Regions from separate parts of the Mesorhizobium sp. B4-1-1 genome, predicted to be linked through region 2. Evidence: riboswitches for the same ligand, from Rfam matches in the RefSeq annotation. Region 2 holds a riboswitch; the other holds the start of a gene.
What was found. Region 2 has a riboswitch for thiamine pyrophosphate ahead of thiB (thiamine ABC transporter substrate binding subunit). Riboswitches for the same ligand answer to the same signal wherever they lie in the genome.
Positions count from the first base shown of each region.

Region 1 (4,431 bases), on a different contig from region 2:
GCGCCTTGCCAGGCGGCGCCGGTCGAGTACGTCAGGGCGTGCACGGCGTATGGCGCGCAATACTATTACAGTCCCGGCACCGCCACCTGTATCAATGCCAACACGGGCGAGACGCGCAGCGTGACGGAGGAGGGTGTGGTCGACGGCAAGACGGCGTTGGCGAGCAAGGTTGACGACATTGACCGCCGCGTCCAGCGTGCCTTCGAGGGTGCGTCGGTGGCCTCGGCGCTGGCCGGCCCAGACCTGGTGCAGGGCGAGCATTTCGGCGTGCGCGTCAACTGGGGCAATGCCGGTCAGTCCAATGCCATGGGTGTCACCGGCGCAGCGGTTCTTGGCGAGGGCTTAATGCCTGGCGGCAACGGTCGGCTGGCCGGCGCCGCGGGCGTCGCCTTCTCCGGCAAGACGGTCGGCGGCAATGCCGGCCTGCAGTTCACCTGGTAAGCGCGACCGGGGGCAATCAATGTTCAGATATCTTCTTGCGCCGGCGATCCTCGGCGCGGCAACGCTCCTTGCGGCGCCATCCCAGGCGGCGGTCGCATATGTCAAGATCTGCTCCGCCTATGGGGCCAATTACTACTATAGCCCGGGCACGGACACCTGCATCAACGCCCAGACTGGCGTGACCAAGAAGCAGGTCGACGACGGCAACGGCGGCGAGATGACCGAGGTCGGTAAGACGGCGCTCGCGGCCCACGTCGATGACATCGACAACCGCATCACGCGCGCCTTTGAGAACGCCTCGATCTCGGCCGCGCTCGCAGCGCCCGATCTCGTCCAGGGCGAGCATTTCGGCGTGCGCGTCAACTGGGGCAATGCCGGCTATGCCAATGCCTTCGGCATCACGGGCGCCGCGGTGCTGAGCGAGGGCTTCGACCATGGCGGCCGGCTGACCAGCACGCTCGGCATTGCCTTCGCCGGCAGCCAGGTCGGCGGCAATGTGGGGCTGCAGTTCAGCTGGTAGGGGAGGCTACCGTCTCCCTTGCTTTCCGGCGTATTGCGCGACCGCGCAAATGAGGGCCAGCGCCGCCGTATCGCAGGCGGTCCGCGACGGCGACGGTCCCTTGGCGAAAAGCACCGCGTCCGCGACGGGGATCGTCAGGCCATGCTTTCTGGCGAATGACGTGACTTCGTAAGGCTGGTCGTCGGGCTGTATGCCGATGTCGATACGCTGGTCCATCAACGAATTCCTCCCTGGTACGCGGCTTTACCCTCCTTCGCCTGAGACGAATTTAACCACCCGCCGCTCAGCCGCGTCCACCAATTTCCAATTGTATGAAACGATGCATTTTTCGACGGGCGGCCCAAGGGTTGTAGGGGGAGCTGCCTGCCTCACCACGCATCGCTCGACCGGGCAAACCGCACGCCTGCCGCGATCATCGCGCTTTCGCATTCGCTGATCAGCCTGAGATTGCGCAGATACCGCGCCACCGTCTCCGAGAGCCAGGCGGCGCAGGCCTCGACATAGGCGCGGCCATGCACCAGCGATGTCCTGGCTGGCCATGCGCCAAGCGCCGGCGAGGCGTTCACGCTCGGCAAACGGCAGTGGCGAGAACAAAGGGCGGGAGAGGTTGGCGAAAGCGCCATGGTTCGCGGTATTCAAGCAAGTCCCCTCAAAGGAAGGGAAATATCGTACTTTATGTACGAAAAACAATCAAGCCGGATTCGTACAATTTGAACGACACTGCGGTTACGATACCGCGGTTATAAGAAATCTGCGAAAAATCTTATAACCCGGCATCTCCCTAAGGGAGATGGGGCCCCTGGTTCGATTGGCCTCGCAAAAAACCGCTTTCCCATTCGCTCGAACAGTGCTTTAACGCGGCGATCCACAGGGGTGCTCCGTACGGTCGGGGCTGAGATGGCGGCGGCAAGCCTCCGGACCCTAAAGCTGATCTGGATAATACCAGCGGAGCGAGGCGGGCCATGTTTTCCGGCGCACAGATTTCCCTTTATCCCATGGCTGACGATTTCGTCGGCGTCATCCTTGGCGCGTTGGGCGCGCTCGACCCTTACCGCGACAGGCTGAGGATCGAGACCGACGATATCTCGACGCTGCTGGTCGGGCCGCCCGAAGTGCTATTTCCCGCCATGCGCGACCTGTTCGTCGCGGCGGCGAAGAGCGGCAAGCACTGCGTGCTGTCGGCGGCGGTCTCGCGCGGCTGTCCCGGCGAGCCGGACGATCCGATCTGCCGCTCGGACGAGATAGGCGGCCCGGCGATTCCGCTCGAGGAGCGCAAGCGTGCCGCGCTCCGCGCCGTCGAGGCGACGCCCTCGACCGACCAGCCGGTGGCGGCGCAATTCTCGCTCTATGTGATGGGCACCGGCGACCACATGGACGAGATCTATGGTTGCATCGACTTCCTGAAAAACTCCGGCGTCTTCGACCGCTCAAAGAATTTCTGCACCAGGCTGCGCGGCGACGCCGGCGCGGTGTTCGCCACGCTCGCGGAAGCCTTCTGCCGCTTCGGCCCCGGCGCGGGCCACGTGACGCTCGACATAACGATTTCGGCGAACAGTCCGACCGCGGTTTGAGCCGCGTAGCGCTGCCGAGGTAGATGTCGTGGCTGTTTTGTTCGGTTCTACGCCGCAAGAAGAGCCTTCCGAGATTGGCGAAAGCCGGGATGCCGTCCAATCTCCCCCCTTGCGGGGGAGATCAGCCCTTGCTTCTGTCTTCGCCAGGATCTTCCCCGCCGCCATCGCTTTGGCTCTTCTCCTCATCGCCTGGGAGCTCTACGTCCGCCTCGGCGGCATCGCATCCACCGTGCTCCCCGCGCCCTCGCGCGTGCTGGCGCAGGCTTGGGAGAACCGCTCGGCACTTGCCGACAACACGCTGCCCACGATCCGCGCGACGCTGGCGGGCTTTGCCTGCTCGCTCGTTGCCGCCTTCATCCTCTCGGCGTTGGTCGACTTCCTGGCCCCGTTGCGCCGGGCGCTGTTCCCGCTGCTGATCGCCAGCCAGACCTTGCCGCTGGTGGCGATCGCGCCGCTGGTGGTGCTTTGGTTCGGCTTCGGGCTGCTGCCAAAAATCCTGCTCGTGGCGCTGGTCACCTTCTTCCCGATGATGGTGGCGCTGGTCGAAGGCTATGCCGCCACGGCCAAGGAGATCAGCCAGATGCTCGCCGCCATGGGAGCAGGGCGCTGGCGCATCTTTTGGCTGGCGCGGCTGCCGTCGGCGCTGCCCTATTTCTTCGCCGGACTGCGCATCTCCATCACTTATGCCGTGGTGGGCGCCATCTTCGCCGAATATGCGGGCGCCGCGAAGGGGCTCGGCATCTACATGCTCAGCGCCAAGAACAATTTCCGCCCCGACCTGGTGCTTGCCGCCGTCGCGGTCAGCTCGGCGCTGACGCTGGCGCTGTTCGGCCTTGCCGTGCTCGTCCAGCGTCTCGCCATGCCCTGGGAACGCGCGGACGGCAAATCCGATCCTTCCGCCGCAGGCCGGCCATGACCCGGCTCGAGCTCCGCGACGTGCGAAAGAACTTCGGCGCGCTCGAGGTGCTGGCCGGCGTCTCCCTCCATGTCGGCGCGGGCGAGTTCGTCTCGATCCTCGGTCCTTCCGGCGCCGGCAAGTCGACATTGTTCCAACTGCTCACCGGCGCGATCCGGGGCGAGGGCGAGATGCGCTTCGACGGCGCGCCGCTCGATGGCGCCCGCTTCGCCTTCATGCCGCAGCGCGACGCGCTGATGCCGTGGCGGCGCGTTATCGACAATGCGGCGCTGGGGCTCGAAGTGCAGGGCATGAAGCGGCGCGCGGCGCGCGAGCGCGTGGCGCCGTTGTTCGCCGAATTCGGCCTTGCCGGCTTCGAGCGCGCCTGGCCGGCCGAACTGTCCGGCGGCATGCGCCAGCGCGCCGCGCTCCTGCGCACCGTGGTGCAGCAGCGCGACATGCTCTTGCTTGACGAGCCGTTCGGCGCGCTCGATGCGCTCACCCGCGCGGCCATGCAGCGCTGGCTGGAGACGATGTGGCGAAACCATCGCTGGACGGCGCTGCTCATAACCCATGACGTGCGCGAAGCAGTGCTTCTGTCCGACCGTATCTATGTGCTTTCGGCGCGGCCCGCGCGCGTGGTGCGCGAGGTGGCTGTGCCGCTGCCGCGTCCGCGCACCGAGAGCGCGGCGCTTGCCCGCGAGGCCGCGGCGATCGAGGCCGGCATCCTCGACACGCTGCTTGGCCAGCCCGATCCGAATTTCCGACCATCCGATGGAGAATTGAAATGACCGATCTGACCCGCCGCCAGGCGCTGTTTCTGGCCGCCGGCCTGCCTCTTGCCGGGGCCGTCACGCACGCCCGTGCCGCCACCCCGCAAAAGATCACGGTCGCGCTCGACTGGACCGTCAACACCAACCACATCGGCCTGTTCGTCGCTCGCGACAAAGGCTTTTACCGGGACGCCGGCCTTGACGTGGAAATCCTGCCCTATGGCGATACCG
Region 1 covers NZ_VFTH01000008.1:147,713-152,143, forward strand. Annotated here, with positions in the region: gene FJW10_RS13880 (porin) at 1-441, shown strand, start outside; gene FJW10_RS13885 (porin) at 461-961, shown strand; gene FJW10_RS13890 (hypothetical protein) at 968-1,177, opposite strand; gene FJW10_RS13895 (hypothetical protein) at 1,330-1,527, opposite strand; TPP riboswitch at 1,821-1,933, shown strand; gene FJW10_RS13900 (YkoF family thiamine/hydroxymethylpyrimidine-binding protein) at 1,924-2,532, shown strand; gene FJW10_RS13905 (ABC transporter permease) at 2,681-3,448, shown strand; gene FJW10_RS13910 (ABC transporter ATP-binding protein) at 3,445-4,218, shown strand; gene FJW10_RS13915 (ABC transporter substrate-binding protein) at 4,215-4,431, shown strand, end outside.
Region 1: another riboswitch for thiamine pyrophosphate. It lies ahead of FJW10_RS13900 (YkoF family thiamine/hydroxymethylpyrimidine-binding protein); the one in region 2 lies ahead of thiB (thiamine ABC transporter substrate binding subunit).

Region 2 (4,431 bases):
GCGCGAATTTCTGCTTGAACGAGAGCTTTTTGGCGGGGCCTTTGGATGCTGCCTGTTCGGCCTTCGATCCAGGCTCGCTCGCCTCGGCCTTCGGCCTCGCCTTGCGGTCTTCCAGCTTCGAGCCGCCGCGCTGCGCCAGCATGTCGGAATAGCCGCCGGCATATTCGATCCAGCGGCCGTTGCCCTCCGGCGCGATCACGCTGGTGACGGTGCGGTCGAGGAAGTCGCGGTCGTGGCTGACCAGGATCACGGTTCCGGCAAAACCGGCGACCAGTTCCTGCAGCAGTTCGAGCGTCTCCATGTCGAGATCGTTGGTCGGCTCATCGAGCACCAGGAGGTTCGCCGGCCGCGCCAGCACGCGGGCCAGAAGCAGGCGCGCGCGCTCGCCGCCGGAAAGCTCGCGCACCGGCGTGCGCGCCTGCTCCGGCTTGAACAGGAAATCCTTCATGTAGGAGACGACATGGCGCTGCTCGCCATTGACAACAAGGTTCTCACCGCGCCCGTCGGTGAGGTAATGCGCCAGCGTCTCCTGCGGGTCGACGGCCTCGCGCTTTTGGTCGAGCGTCGCGATCTCCAGATTGACGCCGAGCCGCACGGTGCCGGCATCCGGCGCCAGCTCGCCGGTCAGCATCTTCAACAATGTCGTCTTGCCGGCGCCGTTCGGGCCAACCAGGCCGACGCGGTCGCCACGCTGGATGCGGGTCGAGAAACCCTTGACCACGGTGAGCTCGCCGAAGCTCTTGTCGATGCCCTTGGCCTCGATCACCAGCTTGCCGGATTCGGCGGCGTCGCTGGCCACCATGGTGGCAATGCCCTCGGCGCCTCGATGGCCGCGGTGGCGCTGGCGCATGGCCTGCAACTCGCCGAGGCGGCGCATGTTGCGCTTTCGCCGGGCGGTCACGCCATAGCGCAGCCAGTGCTCCTCGCGCACGATCTGGCGGCCGAGCTTGTGCTGCTCGCGCTCTTCCTCTTCCAGCACCTGGTCGCGCCATTCCTCGAAATGGGCAAAGCCCTTGTCCAGTCGTCGCGTCTGGCCGCGGTCGAGCCAGACGGTGGCGCGCGTGACGCGCTCGAGAAAGCGGCGGTCGTGCGAGATCAGGATCACCGCCGACGAGGTGCGGGCGAGTTCCTCTTCCAGCCATTCGATGACCGACAGGTCGAGATGGTTGGTCGGCTCGTCGAGCAGGAGGATATCGGGCTCCGGCGCCATGACGCGGGCAAGCGCGGCGCGGCGCGCCTCGCCACCGGAAAGATCGTTCGGACGCTCCTCGCCGGTCAGGCCGAGATGCTCCATCAGATAGGTGGCGCGATGCGGATCGTCGGCCGGGCCGAGGCCGGCCTCGACATAGGCGCGCACGTCGGCGAAGCCGTCCATGTCAGGCATCTGCGGCAGATAGCGGACGGTCGCCGAAGGCTGGCGAAACACCTCGCCGTCCTGCGGCTCGATCATGCCGGCGGCGATCTTGAGCAGCGTCGACTTGCCGGAGCCGTTGCGGCCGACCAGCGCGATCTTCTCGCCTGCGGATGCGCTGAGCGCCGCGCCGTCGAGCAGCGGGGTGCCGCCGAAGGTCAGTTTAATGCCGTCGAGATTGAGGAGTGGCGGCGCCATGTCTGGAATGTCAGCTTTCTGGAAGAGGATAGGGGTGGGCCAGAAGCAGCGCCCGGCCGCGCTCCAGCGCGATGCCGAACTGCCCTTTGACCTCGTTTGATATAGTGAGCGAGGAGCCGAACGCCACCTCGACGCGGTCGAGCGGCCATTTCGCGCCGGTCACCGTCAGGCCGGCGAGCTCGGAGAAGCCGAGCACCGAAAACAAGGTGCCGTCGTCATAGTCGAAGCTGGCCTTGCCAGGCAGGATGGGAACGCCTTCCTGCGCGCCGCTGGTCAGCAGCACGGTGGTGCCAGCCTCGGCCAGCCGCACGGCCAGCGCCAGATGCAGGAAGGCATGATCGGCGCGCTTGCCGCCGAAGGCGCCGGCCAGCACCAGGCTGGTGGCGCCGCGCTGGAGCGCTTCCGCTATGGCGAGTTCGCCATCGGTCATGTCCTTCTCGGCCGGGAAGATTTTTCGCGGAACGGTGGCGAGATCATCCGACAGATTGGCAGGCACCGAGTCGAAATCGCCGACCCACAGCTCCGGCACCAGTCCAAGCATGCGGGCATGGCCGATGCCGGCATCGGCGGCGATGACGCGCGAACCTTCGATCTGGCGTTCGAGCCGAGGTGTGCGGACAAGCTCGCCGCCAAGCAGGATGGTGAATGTGCCCATGGCCGTGGCCCTTACCAGCCCTCCAAGCGAAACGGAAGCCGGACGGCCCGCGCTTCGCTTGCGCGCCTGTTGCCGCGAACATTAGCTGCCCGGCAAACTTCCGCTTGCGCGCCGCTTCGGCGGGGCCTATCTGTCGAAACGCTCTAACGGGGTGCCGGACGTGATCCGGCTGAGAGGCGATCAAGCCAACCCGCTGAACCTGATCCGGTTTGTACCGGCGGAGGGATTAGACGTTTCGGACGATCCGACGCCTCAATTCCTTTAACGCGAACGAAGGAGGCGCCGATGCGCGCAATGCTGTCCAATCTCATTCTCGCAACCGGTCTTGTCTCGCTTCTGGCGGGCGTCGCGCCTGCAGAGGCAAAGGACAAGCTCACCGTCTATACCTATGAGAGCTTCACCGCCGACTGGGGTCCCGGCCCGGCCGTCAAGAAGGAGTTCGAGGCCGAATGCGGCTGCGATCTCGAATTCGTCTCGGTTGCGGACGGCGTCGCCCTGCTCAACCGCGTCAAGCTCGAAGGCGCCGGCATCAAGGCCGATATCGTGCTCGGCCTCGACACCAACCTGACGGCGGATGCCAAGGCGAGCGGCCTGTTTGCGCCGCATGGGGAAGTCGCCGGCATCAATGTGCCTGGCGGCTGGAAGGACGACACGTTCGTGCCGTTCGATTACGGCTATTTCGCTGTCGTCTACGATACCGAAAAGCTGAAGACACCGCCGAAAAGCCTCAAGGACCTGGTCGAGGGCGCCGGCACGGACAAGATCGTCATCCAGGATCCGCGCACCTCGACGCCCGGCCTCGGCCTGCTTTTGTGGGTGAAGTCCGTGTATGGCGACAAGGCGCCGGAGGCCTGGGCCAAGCTCAAGCCGAAGGTGCTGACGGTGACGCCGGGCTGGAGCGAGGCCTATGGCCTGTTCACCAAGGGCGAGGCGCCGATGGTGCTCTCCTACACCACCTCGCCGGCCTATCACATGGTGGCCGAGAACACCGAGCGCTACCAGGCAGCCTCCTTCGAAGAGGGCGAGTACCTGCAGATCGAGGTTGCCGGCATCACCACCACCGGCGCGAAGAACCCGCTGGCGCAGAAGTTCATCGCCTTCATGACCGGACCGAAATTCCAGGACGTCATTCCGGAGACCAACTGGATGTTCCCCGCCGGCAAGACCGACAAGCCGCTCAACCCGGCCTTCGACAAGCTGGTCAAGCCGACCAAGACCTTGCTGTTCAGCCCGCAGGAAGTGGCTGCCAACCGCAAGGCGTGGGTGGATGAGTGGCTGGCGGTGATGAGCAAGTAGGGCTGCGATGCTTGCGCCAAGGCCCTCCTCTCTGTCTTGCCCGACATCTCCCCCTCAAGGGGGGAGATTGGCTGTCACGCCAACTTTCGCCAATCTCCAACGCTGCAGGACTAAGCGGGGCGTCGAAGCTGCTAATCTCCCCCCTAGAGGGGGAGATGGCCGGCAGGCCAGAGCGGGGCGCGAAGCGACCCGGCGCTCGTTAGCTCGAACTCAAATGGCGCAGCGTGCACTCGGCGCGTGACTCCCGCATCACCGCCGGCGTCGTCGCGCTGGCGGCGATCGCCGTGCTCATTGGCGGCGCCTTCGCCGGCCTCGTCCTCGAGGGCGCGCAGGATCTCTCCGGCGCTGCCGCCGCCTTCGACAGTTATCTCTCGCGCGTCGCCCGCTTCACGCTGTGGCAGGCGCTGCTGTCGACGCTGCTGTCGGTCGCGCCGGCGCTGCTGGTCGCGCGCGCTTTGTCGAGACATCCGACCTTTCCCGGGCGTCGCTTGATCCTGCAATTGTTCACCGTGCCGCTGGCCTTGCCGGCGATCGTCGCCGCGCTCGGCATATTGGCGCTCTATGGTCGCGCCGGGTACTTTGCCGGCGCTTTCGCCAGGCTTGGCGGCGGGGATTGGCCGGGGATCTACGGCCTCTCCGGCATCCTTGTCGCGCATGTGTTCTTCAACTTGCCCCTGGCCACGCGCCTCTTCCTTGAGGCGCTGGGCACGGTTCCCGCCGACCAGTGGCGGCTGGCGAGTCAGCTCGGCATGGGCGCGCGGCCGGCTTTCCGGCTGATCGAATGGCCGGTGCTGCGCGCGGCCCTGCCGGGGATCGCCGGGCTGGTCTTCATGCTCTGCATAACCTCCTTCACCATCGTGCTGACGCTGGG
Region 2 covers NZ_VFTH01000017.1:96,499-100,929, forward strand. Annotated here, with positions in the region: gene FJW10_RS22350 (ABC-F family ATP-binding cassette domain-containing protein) at 1-1,609, opposite strand, end outside; gene FJW10_RS22355 (thiamine diphosphokinase) at 1,620-2,264, opposite strand; TPP riboswitch at 2,402-2,507, shown strand; gene thiB (thiamine ABC transporter substrate binding subunit) at 2,550-3,560, shown strand; gene thiP (thiamine/thiamine pyrophosphate ABC transporter permease) at 3,785-4,431, shown strand, end outside.